Linked DNA regions of Nocardioides panacis. The protein of the gene in region 2 interacts with the protein of the main gene of each other region in a pairwise test. Links are inferred from orthologs where the notes say so. Each region holds a gene or a part of one and is shown on either strand. Other genes may lie near its edges.

Region 1 (7,510 bases), 2.0 Mb from region 2 along the record:
ATGTGCCCGGGATTACCAACGAGTAAACAATGGGGAGGTTACGGCACGAACTGTGACGAGCAACACTTCGTGTCACCCCGTGTTCGGACATCTGGACCAGTGCGGCGCCGGACGTGGGCGCGGCGGGTCCGGACATGCAGGACGGCGGCCCTCCCCGAGGGGAGGACCGCCGTCCGGTGCTGCGGGTGCGCGGCCGGTTCCGGAGGTGCAGGTCCGGCTCGCGCGGATGGTTACTGGAGCAGCGTCACTTGACCGAGACGCTCGCGCCGGCGCCCTCGAGGGAAGCCTTGGCCTTCTCGGCGGCCTCCTTGGTGACCTTCTCCAGGACGGCCTTCGGAGCGGCCTCGACCAGCTCCTTGGCCTCCTTGAGACCGAGGCTCGTGAGGGCGCGCACCTCCTTGATGACGTTGATCTTCTTCTCGCCGGCAGCCTCGAGGACGACGTCGAACTCGTCCTGCTCGAACGCCTCCTCGGCGGCACCGGCGCCACCGGCGGCCGGGGCGGCAGCCACGGCGACGGGGGCGGCGGCGGTCACGCCGAAGGTCTCTTCGAACTGCTTCACGAACTCGCTCAGCTCGAGGAGGGTCATCTCCTTGAACGCGTCGAGCAGCTCGTCGGTGGTGAGCTTCGCCATGGTGGCGTTTCCTTCCGGTTTGCTGACCCGCACGGTCGCGCGGGTCTGACTGGTTGAGGGGGGTGAGCCGAAGCTCAGGCCTCGGTGGTCTCCGTGCTGGTCTCCGTGCTGGTGTCCGTGCTGGACTCCGCGTCGGCCTCGGCCGCGGCGGGTGCCTCGGCCTCGGTGCTCTCGGCGGCTGCGTCGGCCGGGGCCTCCGCAGACTCGGACTCCTCGGCGACGGCCGGCGTGCCGGCTCCGCCCCGGAGGACCGACGGGTCCTGCTCCGCCTTGGCCTGCAGCGCACCCGCGAGGCGGGCAGCCTGCGCGAGGGGCGCGTTGAGCAGGTAGACGGCCTGGCTGAGCGACGCCAGCATGCCGCCGGCGAGCTTGGCGAGGAGGACCTCGCGCGACTCGAGGTCGGCCAGCTTGGCGATCTCCTTCGCGTCGAGCGGCTTGCCGTCGAGGACGCCGCCCTTGATCACGAGAGAGGGGTTTGCCTTGGCAAAGTCACGCAGGCCCTTGGCCGCCTCGACCACGTCACCGCTGATGAAGGCGATGGCGGTGGGTCCGACGAGGAGGTCGTCGAAGCCTTCGACGCCCGCCTCCGTCGCGGCGATCTTGGTCAGCGTGTTCTTGACCACGGCGTAGTTGGCGTTCTCGCCGAGGGCTCGCCGCAGGTCCTGCAGCTGCTTCCACGGTGAGACCGCGGTACTCGGTCAGCACAGCACCCGCAGACTCCTGGAATGACTCCACGAGGTCTGCGACGTCGGCTGTCTTGTCTGGCCGCGCCATGGGTCTCCTTCCGGATCGGTCACTGATCAGTGGTTGATCAACGATGAGTCCGGAGACCGCCGTACGTCCTGAAGGGCCCGACTGGAGCCTGGAACGACGAACGCCCCGGCGCAGGCGCACGGGGCGGTCCCGACAAGATGCGGGCATCTCGACGAGTTCACTCGGTGTCACCTGCGCAGGCCGCCCGCTGAGCGGGACCTTCAGTCGACTTGCTCGATCCGTGGAACACGGAGCGGGCACGCCGACGACCGGCGGTCTCTGGTTTCAGCGGCCAATCTACGCGACCCCCGCCCGGGGCGCCAAATCCGCGCCCGGAGGGGTACCGGGCGGTCCGACCCGGGCCGTCCCGTTCGGAGGGTTTCGCGGCGAATCCCCTCCCCCGGTCCGGGCGCGGTGCTCCAATGATCGCGTGGATCTCTCCCTGGAACCCCTGAGCGACGTCCTGGAGAAGGCCGAGCACGCGGCCCGGGCCGGCGCGCACCCGATGTCGCGCGTGTGGCCCACCGGGTTCGACCTGCTCGACCAGACGCTGGCCGGCGGCATGCGCTCCGGCGAGCTGGTGCTCCTCGGCGGCCCCCAGGGCCTGGGCAAGACCACCTGGGTGCTCCAGGTGGCCCGCAACACCGCCCGCTCCGGGCGCCCGGTCGTGGTGTTCTCCTTCGAGCACGACACCCAGACGCTGCTGGTCCGCCTGGTCGCCCTCGAGGCCGGCCAGCTCGGCGGGCTCGCGGCTCCCAACGTCGCCCGGATCCGGGCCAGCTTCGAGTCCTCGGACGGCCGGACCGGCTCGCTCGCCGACCGGCTCAAGGACACCGAGGGTGGCGTCCAGGCGCTCGACGTCGTCCAGGAGTACGCCGACCGGCTGCACCTGCACCGCTCCACCGGCGCGAGCACGTCGCTGGAGGTGATCACCGCGGCCGTCGACCAGGTCCGCGCGCACACCGGCGAGGCGCCCCTGGTGATCGTCGACTACCTGCAGAAGGTGCACTCCCCGATCGCCGACCAGGAGGAGCGGATCACCGCGGTCACCGAGGGCCTCAAGGACCTCGCGCTGGACCGGGACGTCCCGATCCTGGCGGTGGTGGCCGCCGACAAGGAGGGCCTCACCGCGGGCCGGCGGATGCGGGTCAACAACATGCGCGGCTCCTCGGCGCTGGCCTACGAGGCGGACACCGTCCTGCTGCTGAACAACAAGTACGACGTCGTGGCGCGCCACCACCTCGTCTACAGCACGGCCAACGTGGAGAAGTTCCGCAACTGGACCGTGGTCAGCGTCGAGAAGAACCGCAACGGCCGCACCGGGCAGGACTTCGAGTTCCTCAAGCGCTTCGACCAGTGCCGCTTCGAGACGGCCGGCCGCTCGGTCGTCGAGCAGCTGGTCGACGACCGCATCTACCTGGAGTGACGCCGGAGTGCAGCGACCCGGCGGGTCTGGCGGAGGTTCTCCGCCGGACGCGCCGGGTCGTGGGTTCTGCGGGCGCCAGAAGCGCCGGGTGGGTCAGTCCTCGTTCTCGACCGCGACGTTCTTGACGCGGTTGGGGTCGACCTGGATGCCGGGGCCCATGGTCGTCGAGAGGGTGACCTTCCTCAGGTAGCGGCCCTTGGAGCTGGCCGGCTTGAGCCGCAGCACCTCCTCGAGCGCCGCGGCGTAGTTCTCCGCGAGCTGGGCCTCGGAGAAGGAGGCCTTGCCGATGATGAAGTGCAGGTTGGCGTGCCGGTCGACGCGGAACTCGATCTTGCCGCCCTTGATGTCCGTGACGGCCTTGGCCACGTCGGGGGTGACCGTGCCGGTCTTCGGGTTCGGCATGAGGCCGCGGGGGCCGAGCACGCGGCCCAGGCGGCCGACCTTGCCCATCATGTCCGGGGTGGCGACGACGGCGTCGAAGTCGAGCCAGCCGCCGTTCACCTTCTCGATGAGCTCGTCGCCACCGACGAAGTCGGCGCCCGCCTCGCGAGCCGCGTCCGCCTTCTCGGCGTTGGCGAAGACCAGGACCCTGGCGGTCTTGCCGGTGCCGTGCGGGAGGTTCACGGTGCCGCGGACCATCTGGTCCGCCTTGCGGGGGTCGACGCCGAGGCGCATGGCCACGTCGACGGTCTCGTCGAACTTCTTCTTGCTGCCGGCCTTGGCGATCTTGATCGCCTCGAACGGGGCGTAGGGGAGGTCCTTGTCGAACGTCTCCGCCACCGCGCGGTAGGTCTTGCTGCGCTGCATGTCTGGTTCCTTCTGTTCTCGTGTTTCCAGAGTGTGGTCAACGGGCGCTCAGCTGCCCTGCCACGGTTCTTGGTGCTGCTGGGCCGACTCGGTCAGTCGGTCGTGATGCCCATCGAGCGGGCGGTGCCCTCGACGATTTTCATCGCCGCGTCGATGTCGTTGGCGTTGAGGTCCGGCAGCTTGGTCGTGGCGATCTCGCGCACCTGGTCCTTGGTCAGCTTGCCGACCTTCTCCTTGTGCGGGACGCCCGAGCCCTTCTGCAGGCCTGCAGCCTTCTTGATCAGCTCGGCGGCCGGCGGGGTCTTCGTGATGAACGTGAACGACCGGTCCTCGAAGATGGTGATCTCGACCGGGATGACGTTCCCGCGCATCGGTTCCGTCTGCGCGTTGTAGGCCTTGCAGAACTCCATGATGTTCACGCCGTGGGGACCGAGAGCGGTACCCACCGGCGGAGCAGGAGTTGCCGCCCCGGCCTGCAGCTGCACCTTGACCAGGGCAGCGATCTTCTTCTTGGGAGGCATGTTTCCTTGGGTCCTTACGTGGTTGTAGCTGGGTGTTTCGCGAGCTTCGTGAGGATCTCGGTCAGACCTTCTGGATCTGGCTGAAGCTCAGCTCGACCGGGGTCTCCCGGCCGAAGATCTCGACGAGGGCCTTGACCCTCTGGGACTCCGCGTTGATCTCGGTGATCGTCGCGTGCAGCGTGGCGAACGGGCCGTCGACCACCATGACCGAGTCGGACACGTCGAAGTCCGCGACCTCGACCTTCTTCTTCGGCGCGCCGGTACGGCCGCCGCCCTGGTCGGGCGCTGCGGCCTCGGCCTCGGCCTGGACGGCCGGGGCGAGCATGCTCTCGACCTCGTCGAGGCTCAGCGGCACCGGCTGGTGGCTGTGGCCGACGAAGCCGGTGACGGACGGCGTGTGGCGTACGGCGGCCCAGGACTCGTCCGTGAGGTCCATCCGGACCAGGACGTAGCCGGGCAGCACGGTGCGCCGGACCAGCTTGCGCTGGCCGTTCTTGATCTCCGCGACCTCTTCGGTCGGGACGATCACCTCGTGGATGTAGTCCTCCATGTTCAGGGACGTGATCCGGTTCTCGAGGTTCGCCTTCACCCGGTTCTCCATGCCGGAGTAGGTGTGCACCACGAACCAGTCGCCGACCTTGGCGCGCAGCGCCTCGCGGAACTCGGCGAGCACGTCGGACGGGGCGTCGTCGTCAGACTCCGCGGCGTCGGACTCGGAGGCCTCGTCGGTCCCGGACTCGGAGGCCTCGTCGGCATCGGACTCGGAGGCCTCGTCGGTCTCGGACGCGGACCCGGCGTCGTCGGTCTCAGCGACCGCGGCGTCCGTCTCGGAGTCGGCCGGGGCGTCCGTCTCGGAGTCGGCCGCTGCGTCCGCGGCGACCTCCTCGTCGGTGGGCAGGTCGTCGGGAAGGTCCGTCGACGCGTCCGTGGACGGGTCGACGACCGACTGCTCGGCGGCATCGGTCGAGGTAGCTCCCTGGAGCTCTTCGTCGTACTGCTGCGACACGGTTACTCAGTCACCTTCATCGTTGTGGGTCCTGCCTGGTGGTGCGGGCCGGAGGACCCGGTGTTGGCTAGCCGAAGACCTTGAAGACCAGCCGGCCGAACGCGAGGTCGAGCAGCGACACGATCGTCATGACTACGAGCACGAACACCAGGACCACGAGGAAGTACGTGATCAGCTGCTGCTGCGTCGGCCAGACGACCTTGCGGAGCTCGGCGACGATCTGGCGGTAGAACGTGGTCGGGGTCGTCCGCTTGCCGCTCGACGAGGTCGAGCCCACGGGGCGGCTCTGCGTCACGGTCCTCCACCTTTCGTTCCGTCCGGATCCGGTGTGCCCGGATCCGTTGGCTGGTCGGCCACCCGCCCGGATCCGGTCCGCGCGGGGTCTTGCAGGGCACGAGGGACTTGAACCCCCAACCTTCGGTTTTGGAGACCGATGCTCTGCCAGTTGAGCTAGTGCCCTCCGGGGGACCTCGTCCAGATGCGGGCATGCCGATCAAGGGTGAGATCCACCAAACGTGAAGCATACGGGCCGGTCCCAGGCGAAGTCGAACCGAGTGTGGACCCGGCAGGCACGAGACGGCGGGCAGTGCGAGCATAGGTTCATGAGCGAAGCCCTCCCCAGCACCGGTGCCGGCTCCGGCACCCGCCGCCGCATCTCCGCCCGCATCGGCGGCATCGCCGAGTCCGCGACCCTCGCGGTCGACGCCAAGGCCAAGGCCCTCAAGGCCGCCGGGCGCCCCGTGATCGGGTTCGGCGCCGGCGAGCCGGACTTCCCGACCCCCGACTACATCGTCGAGGCGGCCGTGGAGGCCTGCCGCGACCCCCGCAACCACCGCTACACGCCGGCGGGCGGCCTGCCGGAGCTCAAGAAGGCGATCGTGGACAAGACGCTGCGGGACTCCGGGTACACCGTGACCCCCGCCCAGGTGCTGGTCACCAACGGCGGCAAGCAGGCGATCTACGAGGCCTTCGCGACGATCCTCGACCCCGGCGACGAGGTGCTGCTGCCGGCGCCGTACTGGACGACCTACCCCGAGGCGATCCGGCTCGCGGGCGGCGTGCCGGTCGAGATCCTGGCCGACGAGACCCAGGGCTACAAGGTCACCGTCGACCAGCTCGAGGCCGCGCTGACCGACCGCACGAAGGCGATGCTGTTCTGCTCGCCGTCGAACCCGACCGGTGCGGTCGACGGCCCCGAGGAGGTCGAGGCGATCGGCCGCTGGCTGCTCGACCAGGGCCTGTGGGTGGTCACCGACGAGATCTACGAGCACCTCACCTACGGCGACACCGTCACCACCTCCCTGCCCGTCGTGGTCCCCGAGCTCGCGGACCGCTGCATCGTGGTCAACGGGGTCGCGAAGACCTACGCGATGACCGGGTGGCGGGTGGGCTGGCTGCTCGGTCCCGCCGACGTCGTCAAGGCCGCCACGAACCTGCAGTCGCACCAGACCTCCAACGTCAACAACGTCGCGCAGCGCGCCGCGATCGCGGCCCTGGAGGGCGACCTGACCGCGGTCGCCGAGATGCGCGAGGCGTTCGACCGGCGGCGCCGGACGATGGTCCGGATGCTCAACGAGATCCCCGGGGTCGAGTGCCCCGAGCCGACCGGCGCGTTCTACGCCTACCCCTCGGTCAAGGGCGTCCTCGGCCGCGAGATCGAGGGCCGGACCGCGAGCACCTCGGCCGAGCTGGCCGAGATCATCCTGGAGCAGGCGGAGGTCGCCGTCGTGCCGGGCGAGGCGTTCGGCGCACCGGGCTACCTGCGGCTGTCCTACGCGCTCGGGGACGAGGACCTGGTCGAGGGCGTGGCCCGGATCCAGAAGCTGCTCGGCTGAGTGGTCTCCCTTCGAGACGCCTCGCTCCTCGGCTCCTCGGGACGAGCGACAGCCACCACCCGGGCTGACGCGGCCCCCGCACGGGACCTGCGGACGCTGCCCAAGGCGCACCTGCACCTGCACTTCACCGGCTCGATGCGCCACGAGACGCTCGTCGAGCTGGCCGCCCGGGACGGGATCGTGCTGCCGGACGCCCTGGTGGAGGACTGGCCGCCGCGGCTGTCGGCCGCTGACGAGAAGGGCTGGTTCCGCTTCCAGCGGCTCTACGACGTGGCCCGCTCGGTGCTGCGGACCCCGGACGACGTCCGCCGGCTGGTCCGCGAGGCGGCCGAGGACGACGTGGCCGACGGCGGCCGGTGGCTGGAGATCCAGGTCGACCCGAGCGGGTACGCCGCGCTCTTCGGCGGGATCACCGCGTTCACCGACCTGGTGCTCGACGCCGTGCGGGACGCCTCCCGCAGCACCGGGCTGGGCATCGCGGTGGTGATCGCGGCGAACCGCACCCGGCACCCGCTCGACGCGCGCACC
Region 2 (7,561 bases):
CCGAGACGTCGTGGCCGAGCGCGATCAACGCCTCGGCGAGGTCCTTGACGTGGTTCTGCACGCCTCCGGGCACGTCGAGGGAGTAGGGGCAGACGATGCCGACCTTCACCGGCCCGGGTCCAGGTCCTCGACGAACACCTTCTGCATCATGTGCCAGTCCTGGGGGTGCTCGCGCAGGCCCGCGGTGAACGCGTCCGCGACGCCCTGCATCATGGCCACCAGGCCCGCGTCGCCGTCGGCGTGCGGCACCGGCGGCGAGAACGTGATCGTCATCTCGTCGCCGGTGTAGTGCAGGGTCACCGGCAGCAGCGGCGCACCGGTCCGCCGGGCCAGCAGCGCCGGTCCCCGCGGCATCCGGGCGCGGGCTCCGCACAGGTCGACCTCGACGCTGGTGCGGGACAGGTCGCGGTCGGCCAGCAGGCACACCAGTCCCCCGTCGCGCACCCAGGCCTCCAGCCGCGGCAGCGTCGCCTCCCCGCCGGTCAGCGGCAGGATCTCCATGCCCAGCGTGGTGCGGAAGGCCACGAACTCGTCGTACAGCCGCTCCGGCTCGAGCCGCTCGGCCACCGTCACCAGCGGCATCCCGGTGGCGCACGCCCACGCCCCGGCCCAGTCCCAGTTGGCCATGTGCGGCAGGGGTACGACGGCCCCGCGGCCCTGCGCGTAGGCGTCGCGCAGGTGGTGCTCGCCGCGGGTCCGCGTCCGTCGTACGACGTCCTCGATCGGCCACGCGGGGAGCCGGAACGACTCGCACCAGTAGCGCAGGTAGGACCGGACCGCCTCGTGGGTCAGCGCGTCGAGTTCGTCGTCGGCCAGGTCGGGGCGGACCCGGTGCAGGTTGGCGCGCAGCCGGTGCACGCCCGTGCCGTCCCGCCGGAAGATCTCGTCGGCGATCCGCCGGAACACCGCGAGCGCCGCCCGCTCCGGCAGCAGCCGCACGAGCCGCCAGCCGGACAGGTAGCCGACCGTGGTGACCTGGTCGCCGGCGGCCGACGCGGCGCGCGAGGCCCCCCGCAGCAGGCCCGAGGGACGCCCGGCCATCAGACCGCTTCTTTGGCCTGGTCCCGGACCATCAGCATCCGCTGCACCACGGTGACGGTGCTCGCGACGGCGAGCGCACCCAGCGTGACCGGGATGAGGACGGGCAGGTCGAAGATGTCGGAGAGCCCGGTCATCACCAGGATCGCGACCAGCCGGTCGGCGCGCTCGGCGATGCCGCCCTTGGCCTGCATGCCGAGCGACTCGGCGCGGGCCCGGGCGTAGGACGTCACCGAGCCCATCACCAGGCAGTACATCGCCAGCGCCATCAGCGGCTCGGAGTCCCCGGGGCCGACGTAGTAGAACGCCAGCCCGGCGAAGATCGCGGCGTCCCCGAACCGGTCCAGCGTGGAGTCCAGGAAGGCGCCCCACTTGGACGAGGTGCCGCTGAGCCGGGCCATGTGCCCGTCCACGAGGTCGGAGAACACGAAGGCGGTGATCACCAGCACCCCGATCAGCAGCTTCCCCCTGGGGGAAGAACACCAGGGCGCCGGCGCAGACGCCGACCGTCCCGACGATGGTCACGGCGTCGGGGCTGATGCCCAGGCGCAGGAACAGCCGGGCTACGGGCGAGAAGACCTTCGTCCAGAAGGCGCGGAAACGTTCCATCATGGCGAGAGAAGGCTAGCGGCTGGCGCGCCCGCCCCCGACCACGCCGTGGCTCAGAGGACCTTCAGCCCGTACATCTCGCCGAGCGGGTCGGCGATCAGCTCCAGCCGCGCGCCGTCGGGGTCGCGGAAGTAGATCGACGTGCCGCTCTCCACCTCGTGCTCCACGCCGGCCTCCTCGAGCCGCTCGCGCAGCGCGCCCCAGAGCTCGGGGTCCACCGAGATCGCCAGGTGGTGCAGACCGCCGAGCACCTCGGCGTACGCGCCCAGGTCGAGGCCGGGCAGGTCGAAGAACGCCAGCAGGTTGCCGTGCCCGATGTCGAAGAAGAAGTGGCTCGACCCGGCGTAGTCCCGGTTCTCCACGATCTCGGTGAGCGGGAACCCGAGCACGTCCTGGTAGAAGCGCACGGTGCGCTCGACGTCGGAGCACAGCAGCGCGGTGTGGTGCAGGCCGCGGGCCGTCGAGGCGGGCCGCCGGTCGAGCGGGACGAGGTACGCCTCGCGGATCCGCGCACGTTCCTGGGCCAGGGCGTCGAGGTCGATCTTGGTCACGCTGCGCTCCTGCAGGTCGGTGATCGTTGAACCATACGCTCGGTCAGTCGCCCCACGCCTTGGCCAGCAGGTCCCGGGTGTCGGTGAGCAGCTGGGGCAGAGTGCGGGTCCGGCCGATGATCGGCATGAAGTTCTGGTCGCCGCCCCACCGGGGTACGACGTGCTGGTGCAGGTGCGCGGCGATGCCGGCGCCGGCGACCGAGCCCTGGTTCATGCCGATGTTGAAGCCGTGCGCACCGCTGACCCGCTTGATCGTGCGCATCGCGGTCTTGGTGAACGCCGCCACCTCGGCCGTCTCCGCCGCGTCCAGGTCGGGGTAGTCCGCCACGTGCCGGTAGGGGCAGACCATCACGTGCCCGGGGGTGTACGGGTAGAGGTTGAGCACCACGAACGTCGCCTCGCCGCGGTGCACGACCAGGCCCTCGGCGTCCTCCAGGGTCGGGATCCGGCAGAACGGGCACTCCCCCGACGACGCGTCGGCCGGCTTGTTCTCGCCCTTGATGTAGGCCATCCGGTGCGGGGTCCACAGCCGGTCGAGGTCGTCGGCCTCCCCCGCGCCGTCCTGGGTGAAGGACTCGCTCATCCGGGGCCCCTGCGGGAAGCGGAGCGCAGCGAGCATTCTCGTGGGGTGGTTTTCACACTTGGACCCGGGACTGCACGGCCTCGACGACCCGGGCAATGGCGTCCTCCACCGAGACGCCGTTCTCCTGGTGCCCGTCGCGGTAGCGGAAGCTGACCGCGCCGGCCTCCACGTCGTTGTCGCCGGCGATCAGCATGAACGGCACCTTCTGCAGCTGTGCGTTGCGGATCTTCTTCTGCATCCGGTCGTCGGACTCGTCGACCTCCACGCGGATCCCCTGCTTCGCGAGCCGGGCGGCGACGTCGTACAGGTAGTCGTTGTGCCGCTCCGCGATCGGGATCGCCTGCACCTGCACCGGGGCGAGCCAGGGCGGGAAGGCGCCGGCGTAGTGCTCGACGAGCACCCCGATGAACCGCTCGATCGAGCCGAACTTCGCGGAGTGGATCATCACCGGCTGCTGGCGGGTGCCGTCGGCGGCCTGGTACTCCAGGTCGAAGCCCTTGGGCTGGTTGAAGTCGTACTGGATGGTCGACATCTGCCAGGTGCGGCCGATCGCGTCCCGGGTCTGCACTGAGATCTTCGGACCGTAGTAGGCGGCGCCGCCCGGGTCCGGGACCAGCTCGAGGCCGGAGTCGGTGGCCACCTTCTCCAGCACGGCGGTCGCCTCCGCCCAGTCCTCGTCGGAGCCGACGAACTTGTCGGAGGTGTCGTCCCGGGTGGACAGCTCGAGGTAGAAGTCGTCGAGCCCGAAGTCCTTGAGCAGGCTCAGCACGAAGTCCAGCAGGTGCTTGATCTCGCCGGGTGCCTGCTCGGCGGTCACGTAGGAGTGCGAGTCGTCCTGGGTCATCCCGCGGACCCGGGTCAGGCCGTGCACGACGCCGGACTTCTCGAACCGGTAGACCGAGCCGAACTCGAACAGCCGCAGCGGCAGCTCGCGGTAGGACCGCCCGCGCGAGCGGAAGATCAGGTTGTGCATCGGGCAGTTCATCGCCTTGAGGTAGTAGCTGCTGCCCTCCATCTCCATGGGCGGGAACATGCCGTCGGCGTAGTACGGCAGGTGCCCGGAGAGGTGGAACAGCCCCTCCTTGGAGATGTGCGGCGTCCCGACGTAGGAGAACCCCTCCTCGATGTGCCGCCGGCGGACGTAGTCCTCCATCTCGCGCTTGACCACGCCGCCCTTCGGGTGGAAGACCGGCAGCCCGGAGCCGAGCTCGTCGGGGAAGGAGTAGAGGTCCAGGTCCCGGCCGAGCTTGCGGTGGTCGCGGCGCTCGGCCTCCTCGATCCGGTGCAGGTGCGCCTCGAGCGCCTCCTTGGACTCCCAGGCGGTGCCGTAGACCCGCTGCAGCTGCTTGTTCCTCTCGTCGCCGCGCCAGTACGCCGCGGCGGACCGCATCAGCTTGAACGCCGGGATCCGCTTGGTGGTCGGCAGGTGCGGGCCGCGGCAGAGGTCGCGCCAGGCCAGCGACCCGTCGCGCTTGAGGTTGTCGTAGATGGTCAGCTCGGCGCCGCCCACCTCGACGCCCGCGCCCTCCGCGGCGTCGGCCACGTCGGAGGAGCCGCCCTTGAGGCCGATCAGCTCGAGCTTGTAGGGCTCCTCGGCCAGCTCACGGATCGCGTCCCCGTCGGAGACCGGCCGCCGGGAGAACTTCTGGCCCTCCTTGACGATCTTGCGCATCCGCGACTCGATCTTCTCGAGGTCCTCCGGGACGAACGGGGTGGGCACGTCGAAGTCGTAGTAGAAGCCGTCGGTGATCGGCGGTCCGATGCCGAGCTTCGCCTCCGGGAAGAGCTCCTGGACCGCCTGGGCCATCACGTGGGCGGTGGAGTGCCGCAGGATGTCGCGGCCGTCGGGCGAGTCGATCGCCACGCCCTCGACCTCGTCGCCGTCCGCGAGCTCGTGGGCCAGGTCGCGCAGCTCGCCCCCGACCCGTGCGGCGATCACCTGCGGGTCGTCGGCGAAGAGCTCCCACGCCTTGGTGCCCGTCGTCACCGCGCGCTCGCCGGACTCGGCTGCGTTCAGGACGGTGACGTTGATGTCGGACACGGGACTCGACTCCTCTGGGACGGTGGGGCCGCCCGTCGTACACGGGCGGCGAGGTGGACGGTGCGATCGTATCCGCGGTGCCCGGTCCGGTGCGCCCGGGTTTCGGCGGGGCACCCGGACATGACGAACGGCCGCCCCTGACGGAGACGGCCTCGACCGGAGCCCGTTGGCTGTCAGATCGCCGCGCGACCGGCAAAGCCAGCGTTCGCTCGCCCCTCCCCCAACAGATCCGGGGTGTCGCGGGGCAGCACCAGAGAGACGAGTCCGAGGATGAGCCATGTGCCGTTGTAGGCGATCGTCTCGTAGCTCGCAACCGCGGCAACGACGCCGCCTGGAAGTCGGGTGACCGCGAGCGCCGCGATCATCGCCGCCAACGTGATCGACACCGCACTCCACACGTCGGCCCAGTACCGCACGCGAGCGGATCGCCAGGCCAACACAGCCAGTGTAGCCACGGCGACCAGCCACGGCCCCACGGAGACACCGCCGCTGGTCGCTTTCCCGACACCTGCTGCGAACGGACCGGAAAGGTAGGTCTGAGCATCGAAAGCGAGCGGGCCGAAGCAGAGCGCAGCAGTAGTGGCGCCGGCGACGTACATCCACCCGAATGCACGTCGGATCCCAAACTCCCTGACGAAGAAGACGGCAATGGGCACCACCGCCACCCACAGAGTGAACCGGTACGAAAGGGACACGCCAAACATCAGTGCGGAAGCCCACTCCGCAGGTCGTCGCCCTCGGCGCAACGCCCCGAGACCCCACCACGACGTCAGCAGCACGGCCACGCCCACAATCCAGTTGTCACTCTGGTTCGGAAGCCAGAGGCGAGTGTGCGGCGAGAACAGGAAGAGCACGGACACAGCCAGGGTTGCGTGGACGCCAGCAGTGCGGAAGAGAACGAACACCAGGAGGGCCATCCATACGAGGGGCTGTGCGTAGACATCACCGCTGACGAGCACGAAGGGAGCGGCCAGCAGGTATCCGCCGAGCATCGGGGACAGGGGGTTCCCGAACCGTGTCGTGACCTCCCACGGGTTGTCCAGGTGAGCGAGCTGGCGGACGCCGAGCTCGAGCGCTTCGGCGTTGTCGGATCCGGGACCATAGATGGGCTGCCAGAGGATGTACCAAGCAGCGAAGAGCTCAACGACCACGGCGAGGGCCAGCAACGCCGTGCGAGCGCCCAACCGGCGCCTCGACATCGCCGCCGCCCACACGGCCAGCACCGCGACCACCGACGTCAGAACGAGCAGGGACAGACTGAGCACCCACTCCTGGGTCCCGTGCTCGTGCCACACCACTACGCCCGAACTCGCCCCGACGAAGAGGACCCAGGCAGCCACCGCCTCCTTCTTGCTCCAGACACGTTGAACCCTTTTGCTGGGTGAGACCGACATCTGTTCCCCCCGTTCCGAGCGGCAACTGTCTCCCCTGTCTCAGGCGGCGAGATCGCTGACGAGCCGTAGCCTGATCCTGCACCAAGCAGACCGGACCACACCCCCGGCTGGATGCGACCTGGGCTGCTCACCCGGACATGACGAACGGCCGCCCCTGACGGAGACGGCCGCGGTGCTGAAGGGTGGGCGATACTGGGCTCGAACCAGTGACCTCTTCGGTGTGAACGAAGCGCGCTACCACTGCGCCAATCGCCCCTCCACGACCACGGACGTGCCGGTGGTCGGTGCGCCGGAAAGACTAGCGCATGGCTCCCGGGTCGCCGCTGCGCGGGGTGGCTGTCACCGGCGTCACACCGGCCGACCGGTCTGGTCAAGTGGTGGATTTGGCGGCAAAGCCGGACACTTCCCCGCCCTGACCCGGGACGGCCGAAAAAAACTCACAGCAATCTGTTTCGTTTCCCGTCATACGGCCAACCCAAGACCGTCTCCTTGTCACGTCCGAGGGGACGACCTGGGAGGAAGGCCAAAAAGCCATGATGGACTTTTCGATGAACACCGCACCACTCACCCTGACGCAGTCGCTGAGCCTCGACCTGATCGACCAGACCGGGGCAGTGACCCCGATCGACGCCGAGCTCCACTACGACCCGCGCGACCCGTACGCCGTCACGACCGTCTTCATCACCGGGACGACCACCGTCCGCTGGACGTTCGGTCGCCAGCTGCTCAGCGACGGCCTCTACGAGCCGTCTGGTGACGGCGACGTCCACGTCTGGCCGTGCCTGGACGCCGAGGGTCGAGCCGTCGTGATCATCGAGCTCTGCTCACCGGACGGCGAGGCGCTCGTGCAGGCCCGCACCACCGACCTCAGCTCGTTCGTCGACCGCATGGCGCGCGCCGTCAAGCCGGGCGAGGAGTCCACGCACGTCGACGTGGAGGCCACCATCGCGGCGATCTTCGCGGCCGAGGCCGCCTGAGCGACCCCTGGCCGTGTGGCAGTGTTGGCTGGGAGGACCAACACGACAGGGGGTCACCGGTGCTGTTCAGCCACGACACGGAGCGCTCGCTCGCGTGCATCGTCGACCTGGTCAACTCCGCGCCCTCGACCGGGACCGGCGAGCTCCTCGGCGACCTCGACGCGCTCCGGAGGCTCGTGGTGCGGCACGACGTCAGCGACGTCGGCGAGCTGACCACCCGTGACCTCCGGGGCGTGCAGGCGCTGCGCGAGCTGGTGGCCGCCGTGTTCGACGCGGCCGACGACCGGTCCGCCGCGCAGGCCGTGAACACCCTGGTGTCCCAGGCCACCGTCATGCCGCGGCTGACGGACCACGACGGCTACGACTGG

Evidence for each region.
Region 1: the proteins of thrS (region 2) and rplA interact in binary tests that used the Escherichia coli proteins (3 or more experiments, as listed by UniProt). The link is inferred for Nocardioides panacis from one-to-one orthologs.

What each region holds. Positions count from the first base shown.
Region 1 is NZ_CP077062.1:3,285,813-3,293,322, forward strand. What follows is about bases 1,764-4,673. They hold rplA (50S ribosomal protein L1), read right to left. Parts: upstream 3,621-4,673; coding sequence 2,907-3,620; downstream 1,764-2,906. Other genes in these bases: KRR39_RS16035 (DnaB-like helicase C-terminal domain-containing protein), read left to right, coding at 1,818-2,813; rplK (50S ribosomal protein L11), read right to left, coding at 3,713-4,141; nusG (transcription termination/antitermination protein NusG), read right to left, coding at 4,203-4,673. Outside these bases: rplL (50S ribosomal protein L7/L12), read right to left, coding at 245-634; more of nusG, read right to left, coding at 4,674-5,147; preprotein translocase subunit SecE, read right to left, coding at 5,215-5,442; KRR39_RS16065 (pyridoxal phosphate-dependent aminotransferase), read left to right, coding at 5,750-6,982; KRR39_RS16070 (adenosine deaminase), read left to right, coding at 7,070-7,510. UniProt on the Escherichia coli protein: One of the primary rRNA binding proteins, it binds very close to the 3'-end of the 23S rRNA. Forms part of the L1 stalk. It is often not seen in high-resolution crystal structures, but can be seen in cryo_EM and 3D reconstruction models.
Region 2 is NZ_CP077062.1:1,270,899-1,278,459, reverse strand. Bases 2,329-5,289 are described here. They hold thrS (threonine--tRNA ligase), read right to left. Parts: upstream 4,823-5,289; coding sequence 2,834-4,822; downstream 2,329-2,833. Other genes in these bases: KRR39_RS06200 (hypothetical protein), read right to left, coding at 4,996-5,289; KRR39_RS06210 (HIT family protein), read right to left, coding at 2,329-2,781. Outside these bases: KRR39_RS06230 (glycosyltransferase family 4 protein), read right to left, coding at 1-109; KRR39_RS06225 (phosphatidylinositol mannoside acyltransferase), read right to left, coding at 106-1,041; KRR39_RS06215 (VOC family protein), read right to left, coding at 1,701-2,198; more of KRR39_RS06210, read right to left, coding at 2,242-2,328; more of KRR39_RS06200, read right to left, coding at 5,290-6,162; KRR39_RS06190 (SsgA family sporulation/cell division regulator), read left to right, coding at 6,765-7,193; KRR39_RS06185 (CGNR zinc finger domain-containing protein), read left to right, coding at 7,253-7,561. UniProt on the Escherichia coli protein: Catalyzes the attachment of threonine to tRNA(Thr) in a two-step reaction: L-threonine is first activated by ATP to form Thr-AMP and then transferred to the acceptor end of tRNA(Thr). The rate-limiting step is amino acid activation in the presence of tRNA.